3 regions of the Janthinobacterium rivuli genome follow, and region 2 is predicted to be linked to each of the others. Evidence: predicted binding sites of a transcription regulator. Region 2 holds the regulator's gene; each other region holds the start of a gene.

Region 1 (5,190 bases), 1.3 Mb from region 2:
TGGCGCCGGCACAGCTCGTGCACGACGGCGGCCAGCGCTTCGTCTTGCAGGAAACTGTAGTCGTGCAGCATCAGCAGGTCGCGCACGGTGTCCGATTGCTGCAGGAAGAATTCGCGTTGCAGGGCAACTATTTCCTGTTCCAGGATGTCGAGCGCATCGTCGTCGCTCTTTTTGATGTAGCGGTCGATCAAGCCCCGGTTGAAGGCCGTCACGGCCACCTTTTCATCGGCCGCGCCCGTAAATAAAATCTTCTTGCACGGCAAGTCACGCACGGCCTGGCAAAATTCCAGGCCATTCATCTGCGGCATCGAATAATCGACCACCAGCACGGAGGGTACGGCAAAGCGCTGTGCCTGGCCGCTGATGCGCCAGATGCGCTCGATGTCGAGCGCCACGTTGCACTGGTCGGGCGGCAGGTTTTGCGTGTCGAAATTGACGTGCAGCGGCGTTTCGCCCGGTTGCGTGCTCTGGCGCAACCAGTGCAGGGCGCTGCTGGTGTCGTGGAAGGTCTTGCGCGCCAGGCCGGGATCGAGCTGGAACGCCAGGCTTTTCAGGAAGGAATCGCTGTCGTCGATCAGGACGGTCAGGGTCGGATGGGTGTAGACGGGCAGTTGCATGCGTCACCTTGCGGGGAAAGAGGATTGGAAGCGGGCCGGCATGGGCTGGGGAAACTCCAGGATGAAAATCGCATACGCGTGCTCGCGCGACACGCAGCGGATGCGCGCCTGCCAGGCCGTGACGATCTGCTGGCACAGGGCCAGGCCGATGCCGCTGCCGTTATGTACGGGATAGGAGTAAAAACGCTCGAAGATCAGCGGCAGGCGGTTCTTCGCGATGCCGCAGCCCGTGTCGATGAACAGCAGCCTGGGCACGGGACGGGCGCCGTCGATGACGATGCGCACTCTTCCCTTGCCGGCCCGCTGGATGGCTTTCAGCGCGTTTCTCAGCAGGTTCAGCAGGATCACCACGCACAGTTCGTCCTGGCCCGCGAACTGGAAGTCGGCGCGCACGTCCACCTTGACGCTGCCGCGCTGGCTGTTGCCGGTAAATGGGTAGCGCTTGAGCACGGAGCTGACCATGGCCAGCATCGATAGTGCCTGGCTGGGCTGGAGGTTGCGGTTCACGGCACTGGCGCTCATCAGGAACAAATCGATCATGTGCTGCATGTGGCGCACTTCGAACTGGATGCGCGTCAGGGCTTCCTGCAGCGGGGGCATGTCGTCCACCAGGCCGGCCAGCTGCGGCAGCAGCCGGCGCATGCCCCGCACATTGGCTTCCACGCTGGTCAGCGGCGTGCGCAGCTCGTGCGCCACGGAACCGAGTCCGGCCGCCAGGCCTGCCAGCCGTTCCCGTTCCAGCACCTTGCTGCCCACTTTCACCACGGACAGCGCGGCAATGGTGAACCAGTGCACGGGCAGTTGCTGCAGCACTTCACGCTGCAGCAGGAAGCCGCCTTCCCCTTGCAGGATGACGGCGAGGCAGGCGGCGCAGGTGCCGATCAGGTAGGCGCGGCAAGCCAGTTTCGTTTCGAAATGAAACAGCACGACCAGGCCGATCAGCAGCGATTCGCTCCAGATGGACGAAGCATGGTTCATCACAAACATGAAGGTAAAGAAGAAGGGCAGGATGTAGCTGAGCGCGAACAGCAGGTAGCGCGACAGCCAGCGGGCCGAGAAGCGGCGGGCAAACAGGCCGGCCACGCAGATGCCCACGCCCGTCAGGCGCAAGGTCAGGTTTTCATAGGCTTGCGGAAAAAAGTAATGCCACAGCAAATAGTACAGCGGCATCGCCACCGTGCCCACGGCGGCCAGCATGGCGACCCTGCCGGCCAGGTTTTCATGCGGCATGCGCTCATGCAGCAGCGAATGGAGCAGGCGCCTGCGCCAGTATGTCCATCGTGCTTGCAATTGCTGCGTCATGACTCTGCCTTGATTCTCTTCAGAACATTATCATCGCGTAAATTTTCCTGGTTGAACGGTTATCTCGCCGGACATTGATATACGTCAATGGATGGGTCGGCTAGACGGTCAAGGCTTTAATCCGCAGCAAACATTTCCCTAGGAGAAAACTCATGACCATCGCTACCAGCTTGCCCATCCCATCGTTCGCCCGTGCCGAACACTGCCTGCCAGACTACATCGTGCGGCGCATGGATGCGCATCACATCACGCGCATCGAAAAATTGCTGGGCGGCCAGCATCCCCACGCCTGGCAACCGACACCGGCCCATGCCATTTTCCTGGCCGGCAACGACTACCTGTCCATCGCCGCGGAGCCGGCGCTGGTGGCGGCCCAGGTGGCATCCTTGCAGGCGCATGCGGGCGGCATGCTGATGTCGGCCGTGTACTTGCAGGAAGGCAGCGAACAGCACCGGCTGGAAAGCCGGCTGGCCCGTTTCATGGGCTGCGAGGACGGTATCCTGGCACAGTCCGGCATGGCGGCCAACGTGGGCTTGATCCAGTGTATCGCCAGCCCCGGCATTCCCGTTTATCTCGACATGCAGGCCCACGCCTCGCTGTGGGAAGGCGTGCTGTCGGCGCAGGCCCAGGCCGTGCCTTTCTTGCACAACGACATGACCCATCTGCGGCGGCAAGTGGAAAAGCATGGCCGCGGCGTGATCGTCGTCGACGCCCTGTACAGCACCAACGGCAGTCTGGCGCCGCTGCTGGAATTGCTCGAAATCGCCGAGCGCAGCGACTGCGTGGTGGTGGTTGACGAGTCGCACTCGCTGGGCACGCATGGTCCGCAGGGCGCGGGCCTGGTGGAAGCGTGGGGCCTGGGCCACCGCGTGCATTTCCGCACGGCGTCGCTGGCCAAGGCCTTCGCGGGCCGGGCCGGCTTCATCAGCTGTTCCAGCCGCTTCAAGGGCTATTTTTTGTCCGAATCACGGCCTGCCATCTTCAGTTCCTGCCTGCTGGCGCATGAGCTGGCGTGGCTGGGCGCGGCGCTCGATTTCATCATGGCCGCCGATGGGAGGCGCGCCACCTTGCGGCGCCATACGCTGCAGGTGCGCGAAGGCTTGCGCGAACTGGGCTACAACGTCAGCGATGGCACGGAGCAGATCGTGGCGCTGGAGGCGGGCGGCGAACCGGCCACCCTGGCCCTGCGCCAGGCGCTGGAACGGCAAGGTATTTTCGGCGCCATGTTTTGCGCTCCGGCAACGGCGAAGAACCGCGCCCTCGTGCGCCTGACCCTGAACGCGGGACTCGACGAGGCGGCCATCGACCGGGTGCTGGCGGGCTGCGCCGCCATTCGCGCCGAAGCGGGCGTGGAACAGTGGCAGTCGACGCGGCGCCTGCGCAAGCTGGCGCTCGTCTAAGCGGCTGGCCGGCTGGCAGCGTCAGCCGGCCAGCTTGCCGAGGATGGCCGACAGCGCCGCCAGTTGTTCCGCCGGCGCGTCCTGCAGCAATTCGCGTCCCACCGCCTGCGCCGTGGCGCTGGCATGTTCCAGCAATGTCAGGCCGGCGGCCGTCAGCACGGCATAGCCGACGCGCGCGTCGCGCGCATCGGCCTGGCGCGCCACCAGGCCAATCTTTTCCAGCGGCATCAGGGAGCGTGTGACGCCAGAGGCCGTCAACGCCAGGCGCTCGGCCAGGTCGATGCGGCGCAGGCGCGCACCGGGGGCGCGCTGCAGCTGGTACAGCAATTGATAGTCGCTGAAGCTCAGGCCATGCAAATTGCCCAGGGTGCTGTCGAAGCGGCGCACGATGAGCGCCTGGGCGCGCGCCAGGCGCAGGCAAAAGTCCAGCGCGCCATCGCCGTCCGGCGAGAGGGGAGTGTGATCGTTCATGCCATCCTTTGTATTTACTGCGAAGTGCTTGAGTACGCAAGTGTAATGCACCGCAGTTCAATACAGTGGCTGACCCTGTTCCAGCCAGTGCGCGCGGTGCAGATCCAGCAGGGCGCCCAGTTCGGCGTCCGCATCGAAGGCGGGATCGTCGGGAAGCTTGAGCGTATCGATGACCGTGCAGGAAAAGGCCGCCGCGCCGTCGCGCCGCCAGTCCGCCTGCAGCGCCGCATTGCGGTGCTTGCCCAGGTTCAGTTCGAAGCGGTGCCGGTTCAGCATGCCGGGCGCGTTGCGGCTGCTTTCAAGCAAGGTGCGCCCGCTGGGCAAGTGGCGCAGGGCGATGATGCCCAGCGGCGGCGGCTGTTGCCGGTAAGCAGCTTTCAGGGCTGCTTGCTGTGTTTTATCCATAGTGAAACTTTCTCAAGGTTGAATGACGCAATCGGCTTCCCCGATGCGGGGAATACCGGTCAGCAGGGCGGCGGCCACGGCGGCGGCCAGCAGCAGGGCGCCGCCGCCGCAGAACAGTTCGCCCACGGTGACGTGGCGCAGCAGCGCGCCCGTGGCGGCCGCCGACAGCGGCGCCAGGCCCAGGAAGATGCCCATGAACAGCGCCATCGCCCGGCCCAGCATGGCGGGCGCCACGCGCCGCTGTATCCACGTAAAGATGGCCACCTGCAAGTAGCCGCCCAGCAGCCCCGTCACGGCCAGCAGGGCCGCGCCTTGCCAGGCCGTGTCGACTTGTCCCAGCCCCATCAGCAGCAGGCCGACGACCGCATCGACCAGCAGCAGGGTGGCGCCGAAGCGGCGTCGCAGCCAAGTGCCGCCCAGGCTGGACGCCAGCATGCCGGCCAGGGTGCCGGCGCCGTGCGCGCCCATCAGCAGTCCCAGCGCCGCGGCGCCGTGCAGGCGCTCGCCGGCCAGCACGGGCAAGGCCACTTGCAGCGGACCCATGACGAAGAACGCCACCACGGCCCAGTAGGCATAGCAGCTGCGCAAAGGAAGGTCGCGCCACACCATGGCCAGGCCCGCCGCCATGTCGCGCCACATGCCCTGCACCGTGGCCGCTGCCAGTGGCCGCAGCTTGACTTGCCGCAAGGTCCAGACGGAAAACAGAAACGTCAGCGCATCGATGGCAAAGGCGGCGGCCAGCGCCGCCATAGCGGTTTTCTGCCCGCCCCCGTGGGCGCCGAGCACGAGCGCCGCCAGCAGGGGGCCGGCCAGCAAGGACAACTGGCGCGCACCCATCTGCAAGCCATTGGCGCTCTGCAACGATGGCGGCGGCACGGCTTGCGGCAGGATGGCCGTGCCGGCGGGAATGGCGAAGGCGGATGCGATGCCCAGCGCCAGCGCGGCCGCATACGCGAGCGCCAGGCTGGCCTGGTCCAGCATCAGCAGGCCGGACA
Region 2 (5,190 bases):
GTAATAGCCGCTCTTGCCGACCTTTTCCGAGCGCAAACGCCCCAGCAGATTGTCCTTGTACAGGCGCAGCACGCCGATCACCACGCCGGCCACCTGGCCATCGGCGGTGAGCACGGGCGCCACCATCTGCACGATGGGCATGCCGCTCGACTTGCCCAGCATCGGTTCGGTGATCATGGGCTGGCGCGTGCGCAGGACGGTCTGGAAATACTCGCGCTCGGCAACATTGATGCCGGCGCGCCCCGGCACTTCCGGCATGTCGGCCACGACGGCGCCTTGCGCGTCGAGCACCAGCACGTCGTCGAACAGCACCAGCATCGAGCGGCGCGAATAGTATTCGCGCAATTGGGCGGGCCGGGCGATCAGTTCCGGCGGCTGCTGCCGGGCCGTCAGGGTGACGATCTGCAGCAGCATGCCCAGCTTGTCGTCGAGCTCGGCAGCGGTGCGGCTGATCAGGGATGACTGCTGGCTCAGCAGTACTCGGGTGAAGTCGTCGCGCATGTGCTGCACCTGGATCATGGTGACCAGCGCGATCATGGCGATCGAGGTCAGGCTGGTGGCCAGCGCGACTTTTGCTTTGATGCCGAGAGGCTTCATGATTTCCTTTTCAGTACCGGACGGCACAGGCGGCAAGTAATGCTGTCAGGAATTTTCCTATCAATACCCCAGCTTGGCAAGCGGCGCCGCGCAAATTGCCCTCCCCGCATGGGCTTTTGACGATGTTGCCATATAATTAAAGTCGGAACGTCGTTTATTCAGCGAAATTGCCGTGAAATTGGCACACGGCAACCCTGTATGCAGTAAACTTGTTGTTGCATTTTCTAAAAGGTACCGACATGACTGAAGCGCTACTCACTCCAACCTTGCCTACAGTGAACGTGGAAGCGTTGCGTGCGCGATGCTCGACCTGCAGCATGCATCAATTGTGCCTGCCGATGGGCCTCGATATGGGCGACATGGACAGGCTGGACCAGATCATCGGCCGCCGCCGCAAGATCGTGCGCGGCGCCTCGCTGTTCCGCATCGGCGACTCGTTCCAGAACCTGTACGCGATCCGCCTGGGGCACTTCAAGACGTACCAGATCAATCCCGGTGGCGAAGAGCAGGTGACGGGCTTTCAGATGGCCGGCGAACTGCTGGGCATGGACGCCATCAGCGCCGACCGCCACCACTGTAATGCGGTGGCGCTGGAAGACAGCGAAGTGTGTGAAATCCCGTTTTCCAGCCTGGAACAATTGCTGGGCAATATGCCGACCCTGCTGCGCCATTTCCACCGCATGATGAGTCAGGAAATCACGCGCGAGCAAAGCGTCATGCTATTGCTGGGCAATATGCAGGCGACGCAGCGTTTTGCCGCCTTCATCGTCAACCTGGCGTCGCGCTATGAAGCGCGCGGCTATTCGAGCAGCAAATTCCAGCTGCGCATGTCGCGCGAGGAAATCGGCAACTACCTGGGCCTGACCATCGAAAGCGTCAGCCGCCTGCTGTCGAAGTTCAAGAAGGAAGGCTGGCTGCGCGTCTCGAACCGAGAAATTGAAATCTTGCAGCCGGCAAAATTGAAGGCCATCACGGCCGGTACCGACGTCTGCAAATAAGGCCTACAGCTCTTCATCGGCGTGCAGCGCGATGCTGCGTTGCAGCGGCCAGGTCCAGATGCCGGACAGGCGCCACTCGCGTTTGTCGTTTTCCACCAGCACTTGCCAGCGGCTGCGCTCGAGCATCGGCAGCGCCACCGAGAAATTGCCGGCCGCATCGGGCCGCACCAGCAGCTTGATGTCCTTTTCCGGCAGGGTCGCATGCGCCAGGTGCAGCTGCAGCGGACCCTGGTAAGCTTTGCCGAAGCTGTGCACGGAACCACTGAGGCGCGCTGACGCCACGTCGTAGGACAAGCTGGTAGCCATCGCCAGGTCGCTGGCGATCGTGTCGCGCTTCAAATCCTGGTTGATCGCCTTGCCCTGCTTGTAATAGTCGCCCACCACCAGCGCATCGGGCTGCGTAAACGCGATATAGCCCATGAAGCTGCCGACGACCACGGACAGGCCGGGACCGATCATCAGCAGCCATGGCCAGCGATGCTTGTACCACGGTGCAACGGGAGGCTGCAGTTTCAGACTGTCGGACATGGTATTTCTCCTGTGTAAACGGCCAGTCCCCATGCGGGAACCGGCCTTCCTGCTTTAACGCGGCACGATGAATACCGCGCTTTCGCGCACATGCAGCGAGGGGTTGTCCAGCGATTGCAATTCGATCGCAATCTTGTTCGAACCCTTCTCGCCGACGCCGTGCGGCACGCGCAGGCGGATCGGCCAGCCCAGCGTTTCCGTCGGCTGCAAGGTCACTTCTTCACGCGTCAGCAAGGTCAGGCCCGGCAAGCCGGAAGCGCTGATCTTGAAATGCTGGCTTTGCTCGGACGTGTTCATGATCTGCAGGCGGTAGACGTTTTCGATCATGCCGTCTTCCACTTCGCGTCCCATCGAACCGCGGTCGCGGATCACGTCCATTTTCAGGGGCGTGCGCAGGGCCAGCGAGGTACATACGGCGATGATGATCAGGGCCAGGATGGAAGTGTAGATCAGGACGCGTGGGCGCATGGCGCGCTGGCGTATCTGCTTCGAATTGAAGTTGTTTTCCATCGCATGGTCGGTGCTGTAGCGTATCAGGCCACGCGGCCGCTCGACCTTGTCCATCACGCTGTTGCAGGCATCGACGCAGGCGGCGCAGCCGATGCATTCATACTGCAGGCCGTTGCGGATATCGATGCCGGTCGGACACACCTGCACGCACAGGGTGCAATCGATGCAGTCGCCCAGCTTGTCGTTGTTGCCAGCCTTCTTGCTCATGGCGCCGCGTGGTTCGCCGCGCTTGGCATCGTAGGTGATGATCAAGGTGTCCTGGTCGAACATGGCGCTCTGAAAGCGCGCGTAGGGGCACATGTATTTGCACACCTGCTCGCGCAGCCAGCCCGCGTTGCCGTAGGTTGCCAGGCTGTAGAACAAGACCCAGAACCATTCCCAAGGACCGAAGTTCAGGGTGGTCACCGACTGCGCCAGTTCCTTGATCGGCGTGAAATAGCCGACAAAGGTAAAGCCCGTCCACAGGGCGATGGCGCCCCATGCCAGGTGCTTGGCCGTCTTCTTGAACGCCTTGCGCACGGAGGGGCCCTGCTTGTCGAGGGCCATGCGCGCGCTGCGCGTACCCTCGATGCGGCGTTCGACCCACAGGAAAATTTCCGTGTATACCGTTTGCGGGCAAGAGAACCCGCACCACACCCGCCCGGCAATGGCCGTGACGAGGAACAACAAATACGCACAGATGATCAGCAGGGCCGCCAGATAGATGAAATCCTGGGGCCACAGCACGACGCCGAAAATGTAGAACTTGCGCGTGGTCAAATCGAACAGCAGGGCTTGCCTGCCATTCCAGGTCAACCACGGCAAGCCGTAGAACGCGAGCTGGGTAAGCCATACGCATACCCATCGCCAGGTAGCGTAGCGTCCTTTGGCCTCGCGAGGGTAGATCTGCTCGCGGGCCGCATACATCTTGATGACTTGAGGTTCCATTTTTACTTGGCGGGTGCCTGCGGATTCGACAGGCTCCAGACATACGCCGACAGCACGTGTACCTTGGATTCGCCGAGGAAATCGCTGAAGGCAGGCATGGTGTTGCTGCGTCCCTTGCGTACGGTTTCCATGATGGTGTCGGCGCTGCCGCCGTACAGCCAGGTCTTGTCCGTCAGGTTCGGCGCGCCGAGCATCTGGTTACCCTTGGCATCGGCGCCATGACAGGCCATGCAGGCGCCAAACTTGGCCTTGCCCAGCACCGACTTGACGGGATCCGAGGTCGAACCGGACAGGCTCAGCACATAATGGGCCACGTTCTCGACATCCTTTTCGGAGCCCAGGGCGGCGCCCATCGGTGGCATCTGCCCATTGCGGCCGTGCAGGATGGTGGTCTTGATGATGTCGGGTTCGCCGCCATACAGCCAGTCCTTGTCCGTCAGGTTGGGAAAGCCCTTGTTGCCGCGCGCATCCGAACCGTGGCATTGCGCGCAGTAGGTCAGGAACAGACGCTGGCCGATGGCTTGCGCCTGCGGATCGGCGGCCACCGTCTTGATGTCCTGGCTCAGGTACTTGTTGAACAGGGGACCGTAGTCGGCTTCCGCCTTCTTCAGCTCTTCCTCGTACTGGCCCGTCGATTTCCAGCCCAGGCTGCCGGCATAGGTGCCCAGGCCCGGGTACAGGAACAGATACGCCAGCGCGAAGACGATGGTGATGTAGAACAACCACATCCACCAGCGCGGCATCGGCGTGTTGAGTTCCTTCAAGTCCTCGTCCCAGACGTGGCCCGTGGTGCCGTCGGCAGGGGCGCCCTCGACCACTTTGATTTTCGACTGCGAGTACAGCAGCACGCCGCAGCCGATGATGCCCAGCAGGGACAGCACGACGATGTAGATATTCCAGAAGCCATTGGTAAAGTCAGCCATGGTGATGCTCCTTCGCCAGGTTCATCTCGGCCTCGGCCGGATAGTCGAGCGCGTCATCGGCGAACGGCAGGCGTGCCGCCGCGTCGAAGTCGCTGTTGCTGCGGCTGAACGTCCACCACAGGATGCCCACGAACGTCGTAAAGGAAACCACCGTCATGACGCTGCTGGCGCTGTCAAACAGGTTTTCGATTGCCATGCTAATTCCTTGTTTTGATTAATGTACCGAGGCCTTGCAGATAGGCGACCAGGGCGTCTTCTTCCGTCTTGTCCTGCAGCTGCGCGGGGCCGGCGGCGATCTCTTCATCGCTGTACGGCTGGCCCAGGCGTTTCAGGGCGCGCATCTTCGGCATGATTTCGTCAGGCACCAGCTTGGTCTTCGCCAGCCAGGGGTAGGACGGCATGTTCGACTCGGGCACCACGTCGCGCGGGTTGTTCAAGTGCGTGCGGTGCCATTCGTCGCTGTAGCGCGCGCCCACGCGGGCCAGGTCGGGCCCCGTGCGCTTGGAACCCCACTGGAACGGATGGTCGTAGACGAATTCGCCAGCGACCGAATAGTGGCCATAGCGTTCCGTTTCCGCGCGCAGCGGACGCACCATCTGCGAGTGGCAGTTGTAGCAGCCTTCGCGCACGTAAATGTCGCGGCCCGCCAGGCGCAGCGGCGAATACGGCTTCAGGCCGGCGACCGGCTCCGTCGTGCTCTTCTGGAA
Region 3 (5,190 bases), 2.5 Mb from region 2:
CGCCGTCACGGGACGTCCCGTCGAGCAGCGCCTGGCCGGCAGTGTTGCCGGTGCGCTTGCTGCGGTAGCGCAAGGTGCGGAAATTATCCGTGTGCATGATGTAGCTGAAACCGTCGATGCACTGAAGGTCTGGCGCATGGCACACTGAGCCTGTAAGATTTATCATAAACAACAAAAAGAGAAATACTATGACGCGTAAATATTTTGGTACCGATGGCATTCGTGGCCTGGTGGGCACGGCTCCGATTACCCCCGATTTCGTCATGCGCCTCGGCTATGCGGCCGGCAAGGTGCTGGCCAAGTCGCAAGGCGGCAAGACCCGCCCGACGGTGCTGATCGGCAAGGACACGCGCATTTCCGGCTACATGCTGGAAGCGGCGCTGGAAGCGGGCCTGTCGGCCGCTGGCGTGGACGTGATGCTGGCCGGCCCCATGCCGACGCCGGCCATCGCCTACCTGACGCGGGCGTTGCGCCTGTCGGCTGGCGTCGTCATTTCCGCCTCGCACAATCCCTACCATGACAATGGCATCAAGTTCTTTTCCGGCCAGGGCACCAAGCTGCCCGACAGCGTGGAGCTGGAAATCGAAGCGGCGCTCGACGAACCGATGGCCTGCGTGCCATCTGAAAAGCTGGGCCGCGCCAAGCGCCTGGACGATGCCCAGGGCCGCTACATCGAATTTTGCAAGGGCACCTTCCCGAACGAGCTGGATCTGCGCGGCCTGAAGATCGTCGTCGATTGCGCACACGGCGCCGCCTACCATATCGCGCCGCACGTGTTCCATGAGCTGGGCGCGGAAGTCATCGCCATCGGCAACAAGCCCGACGGTTTCAACATCAATGCGGGCTTCGGCGCCACGGCAACCAAGGCCATGGCCGAAGCCGTCGTCGAGCACGGCGCGGACCTGGGCATCGCCCTCGATGGCGACGCCGACCGCCTGATCATGTGCGACGCCACGGGCCGCCTGTATAACGGCGACGAACTGTTGTACGTCATGGTCAAGGACCGCCTGGCAACAGGCCCCGTGGCCGGTGCCGTCGGCACCTTGATGACCAACATGGCGCTGGAAGTGCTGTTCAAGCAGCAGGGCATCGGCTTTGCGCGCGCCAAGGTGGGCGACCGCTACGTGCTGGAAGTCATGAAGGAAAAGGGCTGGATACTGGGCGGCGAAGGCTCCGGCCATTTGCTGTGCCTGGACAAGCACACGACGGGTGACGGCATCGTCTCCGCGCTGCAAGTATTGTCCGCGCTCAAGCGCAGCGGACAGAGCCTGCAGCAATGCCTGGCCGAACTGGTGCTGTTCCCGCAAACCCTGATCAACCTGCGCGTGGCGCCCGGTTTCGACTGGCAGAAAAATGCCGCCATGGTGGCCGAGAAAGAACTGGTCGAGGCCGAGCTGGGTGACACGGGCCGCGTGCTGATCCGCGCTTCGGGCACGGAACCGCTGATCCGCGTGATGGTGGAAGCGAAGGATAAAGCGAACGCTGAAAGCATGGCGCGCCGCATCGCCGATAAAGTGGCTGTGTAAAGGCAGGCGTCGATAGTTATTTCCATCTAATTCGTCTATGGCAATTGACGAAATTGGGTGGGGGCGTTATTATCTTGTCTTCGGAGTGTGGCGCAGCCCGGTAGCGCACCTGGTTTGGGACCAGGGGGTCCAAGGTTCGAATCCTTGTACTCCGACCAAAGTCATAAGCGGGCTGTCAGAAATGACAGCCCGTTTTCTATTCCGCGCCAGCATTTCATTGCTGGCGCGCATGGACTAAAATACTGCACCTCTCCGCCCATCGTTCAACGGATAGGACAACGGTCTTCTAAACCGTGAATGGGGGTTCGATTCCCTCTGGGCGGACCAGTTTCATACTGGCCACAATCATGCGGCGGCAAGCTGCCTCAACTCACCGCACCGCATCTTTTTCCCTCATTCAGTTTCCGCGCACCGCTTCAGGGCTGCGCGCACAGCACCACGCTCAGCAAATACAGCAGCGGCGCCGCGCACAGCAGGGCCGAGCACAGCGATAGCACTTTCTTGCTGGTCACGCGCGCCAGGCGCAGCCGTTCGCGCACGGGCAAATGCTGGCGCAGCACATTGCGCGCGCGTGGCTGGAACGGGGATTCATGCATGAGGACTCCTTCGCAAGGGTGGTGCCAGCCAGCATAGCGAGAGGGGCATAAAGACAGTGTAAAGAGTCAGGCGCGGCGCGTATGCGCGCTGTAAACGCCGCGCTTATTTATCGCCGTCGTCGGGGCTCTTGCCAAACAGGCGATCCTTGGCGTTGAGCAGTTTTTGCACCTTGGCGCCCATTTTCATCAGCTGCGCCATCGATTCGGGCGACAGGCGCTGCAAGTCGTCGAACCAGGTGTTGGCCAAGTCGACCAATTCATACATTTCGCGCATGCGCTCCTGCGCATACTGGTCGACGGGTTCCGTGGCCGGCGCCAGCAGCGATTCGCGCAGCACCGTCAAGGTGGGCGCCACTTCGCGGCGGCGGCGTTCGGCGGCCACCACGCGGAAGATTTGCCACACATCGCCCAGCGAGGAAAAATACTCGCGCCGGTCGCCGGGGATGCGCGACTGGCGGATCAAGCCCCAGCCCTGCAATTCCTTCAGGCCGATGCTCACGTTCGAGCGCGAAAAACTCAGGTGTTCCGCGATTTCATCCGCGTGTAAAGGATGCTCCGCGACAAACAACAAGGCGTACACTTGCCCCACTGTGCGGTTAAAGCCCCAGCGGCTGCCCATCTCGCCGAAATGGCTGACGAAGGTCAGGATCAGCGGCGTCATTTGGATATGTTGAGTTTTCATAATTATCTGAATTTTTTCACGCCACACCCGCAGGGTCAATTGATATATGTCATGTTTCGCAGTATTATACAAAATATCGAATTTACAGAAAATTCTGAAAACTCAAAAAGTATAGAGATGCCGACTACGCCACTGTCCTTGCCCCGCTTTATTCTTCCCCGTGCCGCCAGCCTGGCGCAGGGCGGCGCCGCCTTGCTGTGGCTGCCCCAAGCGGCCTTGCTGGCCTGGGCCGTGCAAGCCATGCTGGACGGTGCAGCGTGGCGCGCTGCCTTGCTGCCTGCCGCTGGCGTGCTGCTGCTGGGCGTGCTGCGGGCCGGCTGCGAAGCGTGGGGCGCGCGGCGCATGTATGCGGCGGCGCGCGTGCACCTGTCCACCTTGCGCGCACAAGTGGCGCAAGCGCTGGCGCGCCGTTCGCCGCTGGACCGCCAGCGTGCGCAGTCGGGCCAGGCGGCCAGCGTCATCGCCGAACAGGCCGAAGCCATCGTGCCCTACCTGGTGCGCTACAAGCCCGCGCGCTGGAAAGTCATGCTGGTGCCGGTCGTGATCCTCGCCGTGGTGACGCCGCTGTCGTGGATCGCCGCCTTGATCCTGCTCATCGCCGCGCCGTTGATTCCCGTCTTCATGGCCCTGGTCGGCATGGGCGCGCAAGCGGCCAGCCGCGCACAAATGGTGGAAATGGGCAGCATGAACGCCTTTCTATTGGACCGCCTGCGCGGCCTGGCCACCCTGCGCGCGCTCGACGCCGTCGATGCCACGGCCGAACGGCTCGACGCCTCGTCGCAATCCGTGCGCCGGCGCACGATGGTGGTGCTGCGCATCGCCTTTTTGTCGTCGGCCGTGCTGGAACTGTTTTCCGCGCTCGGTGTCGCCATGGTGGCGGCCTTCATCGGTTTCTCCCTCTTGGGCAGCATCAATTTCGGCACCTGGGGCCGCGAGCTGACCTTGGGGCAGGGCCTGTTCATCCTGTTGCTGGCGCCCGCGTTTTTCGAACCCTTGCGCGAACTGGCCGCCGTCTGGCACGACAAGGCGGCCGGCGAAGCGGGCCTGGCCGGCCTGCACGACCTGGCGGCCGACGGCGTGCCGCTGCCTGGGGCTGGCGTGGAAGTGGCTGCCGTCTCCGCTGCCGCCATGGCCGTGGCGCCGCCGCCCGCTATCGACATCCATCAACTGCGTTTTGCCCACCCTGGCGAAGCGCCCGTATTCGACCACTTTGACTTGAGCGTGCGCGCTGGCGAGCACGTGGCCCTGCTGGGCGCCAGCGGCGCCGGCAAGACCACCTTGCTGTCGCTGCTGGCCGGCTTGCTGCCCGCCAGCGGCGGAGACATCCGCATCGGCGGCGTGCGCCTGACCGACAGTACCGTCAATACCTTGCGCCAGCGCATGGCCTGGATGGGCCAGCGCCCGCACGTGTTTGCCGCCTCCGTCAGCCAGAATGTGACCCTGGGCCGCACGGGCGCCAGCGCCGCGCAAGTGACGCAGGCGCTGCACCTGGCCGACCTGGCTGCCGTGGCGCAGGCGCAGCCGGCCGTCATGCTCAGCGATGGCGGCCAGGGCTTGTCCGGCGGCGAAGCCGTGCGTCTGGCGCTGGCCCGCGTGGCCCTGCATCCGCATGCCGACTTGCTGCTGGTCGATGAACCGACGGCGCACCTGGACAGCGAAACGGCGGCGCGCGTCACGGACGCCTTGCTGGCACTGGCGCAAGGCAAGACGATGATCGTCGCCACGCACGACCCCGTGCTGGCTGGCCGCCTGCAGCGCACGGTGCAGGTCGATGCCCGGGTATCGGCGCAGGAGCGGCAGGCATGAAAAATTCAATGATGCTCAATCCCGTGCTGCGGCAATTGCTGCTGGCCCAGCCCGGCAAGCTGATCGGCGGCGCCTTGCTGGCGGCCCTGACGGCGGTGTCCGGCATGGCCTTATTGGGCTTGTCCGGCTGGTTTATCACGGCCACCTCGATTGCCGGCCTGCACGCGTCGACGGCGATCCTGTTCGACGTCTTCGGTCCATCGGCCGGTATCCGCCTGCTGGCCATCGGCCGCACGGGTTCGCGCTATGCGGAACGGCTCGTCACGCACGACGCCACGTTCGCCGCGCTGGCCAGCATCCGCGTGCGGCTGTTCCGTGGCTGGTCGCGCCCGGAAGCGGCCAGCCGCTTGCTGCGCCAGCCCGCCAAGCTGCTGTTCCGCCTGACGGCCGATATCGACGCGCTCGAATCGCTGTATTTGCGCCTGCTGGTGCCTGCTTTCACGGCCTTGTGCGTAGCCTTGCTGGCCGGCGTGGCGCTGGGCGTGATGCAGTGGCAGCTGGGCCTGGGCCTGGCCGTGTGGCTGCTGGCCGCCGGCGGCGGCATCAGCTGGATGGTGGCGCAACGCGCCCGCCGTCCCGC

Evidence for each region. Region 2 encodes FNR, which switches genes on or off when oxygen is low (the NO sensors DNR and NnrR bind a similar motif). Its sites were predicted from a motif close to TTGATNNNNATCAA; they were not measured.
Region 1: cqsA (alpha-hydroxyketone-type quorum-sensing autoinducer synthase) is a predicted target of FNR. The motif match lies at 1,994-2,007, and genes of this name have one in related genera.
Region 3: cydD (thiol reductant ABC exporter subunit CydD) is a predicted target of FNR. The motif match lies at 2,844-2,857, and genes of this name have one in related genera.

The regions. Positions count from the first base shown of each region.
Region 1 covers NZ_CP121464.1:5,306,603-5,311,792, reverse strand. The annotation lists gene P9875_RS24100 (response regulator) at 1-617, opposite strand, end outside; gene P9875_RS24095 (sensor histidine kinase) at 621-1,919, opposite strand; gene cqsA (alpha-hydroxyketone-type quorum-sensing autoinducer synthase) at 2,072-3,319, shown strand; gene P9875_RS24085 (MarR family winged helix-turn-helix transcriptional regulator) at 3,341-3,790, opposite strand; gene P9875_RS24080 (GIY-YIG nuclease family protein) at 3,848-4,195, opposite strand; gene P9875_RS24075 (MFS transporter) at 4,208-5,190, opposite strand, start outside.
Region 2 covers NZ_CP121464.1:287,314-292,503, reverse strand. The annotation lists gene P9875_RS01235 (response regulator) at 1-597, opposite strand, end outside; gene fnr (fumarate/nitrate reduction transcriptional regulator Fnr) at 837-1,595, shown strand; gene P9875_RS01225 (FixH family protein) at 1,599-2,123, opposite strand; gene ccoG (cytochrome c oxidase accessory protein CcoG) at 2,178-3,560, opposite strand; gene ccoP (cytochrome-c oxidase, cbb3-type subunit III) at 3,563-4,483, opposite strand; gene P9875_RS01210 (cbb3-type cytochrome oxidase subunit 3) at 4,476-4,679, opposite strand; gene ccoO (cytochrome-c oxidase, cbb3-type subunit II) at 4,681-5,190, opposite strand, start outside.
Region 3 covers NZ_CP121464.1:2,791,281-2,796,470, forward strand. The annotation lists gene folP (dihydropteroate synthase) at 1-148, shown strand, start outside; gene glmM (phosphoglucosamine mutase) at 189-1,526, shown strand; tRNA gene P9875_RS12845 (tRNA-Pro) at 1,608-1,684, shown strand; tRNA gene P9875_RS12850 (tRNA-Arg) at 1,779-1,853, shown strand; gene P9875_RS12855 (hypothetical protein) at 1,943-2,122, opposite strand; gene P9875_RS12860 (GbsR/MarR family transcriptional regulator) at 2,226-2,783, opposite strand; gene cydD (thiol reductant ABC exporter subunit CydD) at 2,922-4,610, shown strand; gene P9875_RS12870 (amino acid ABC transporter ATP-binding/permease protein) at 4,607-5,190, shown strand, end outside.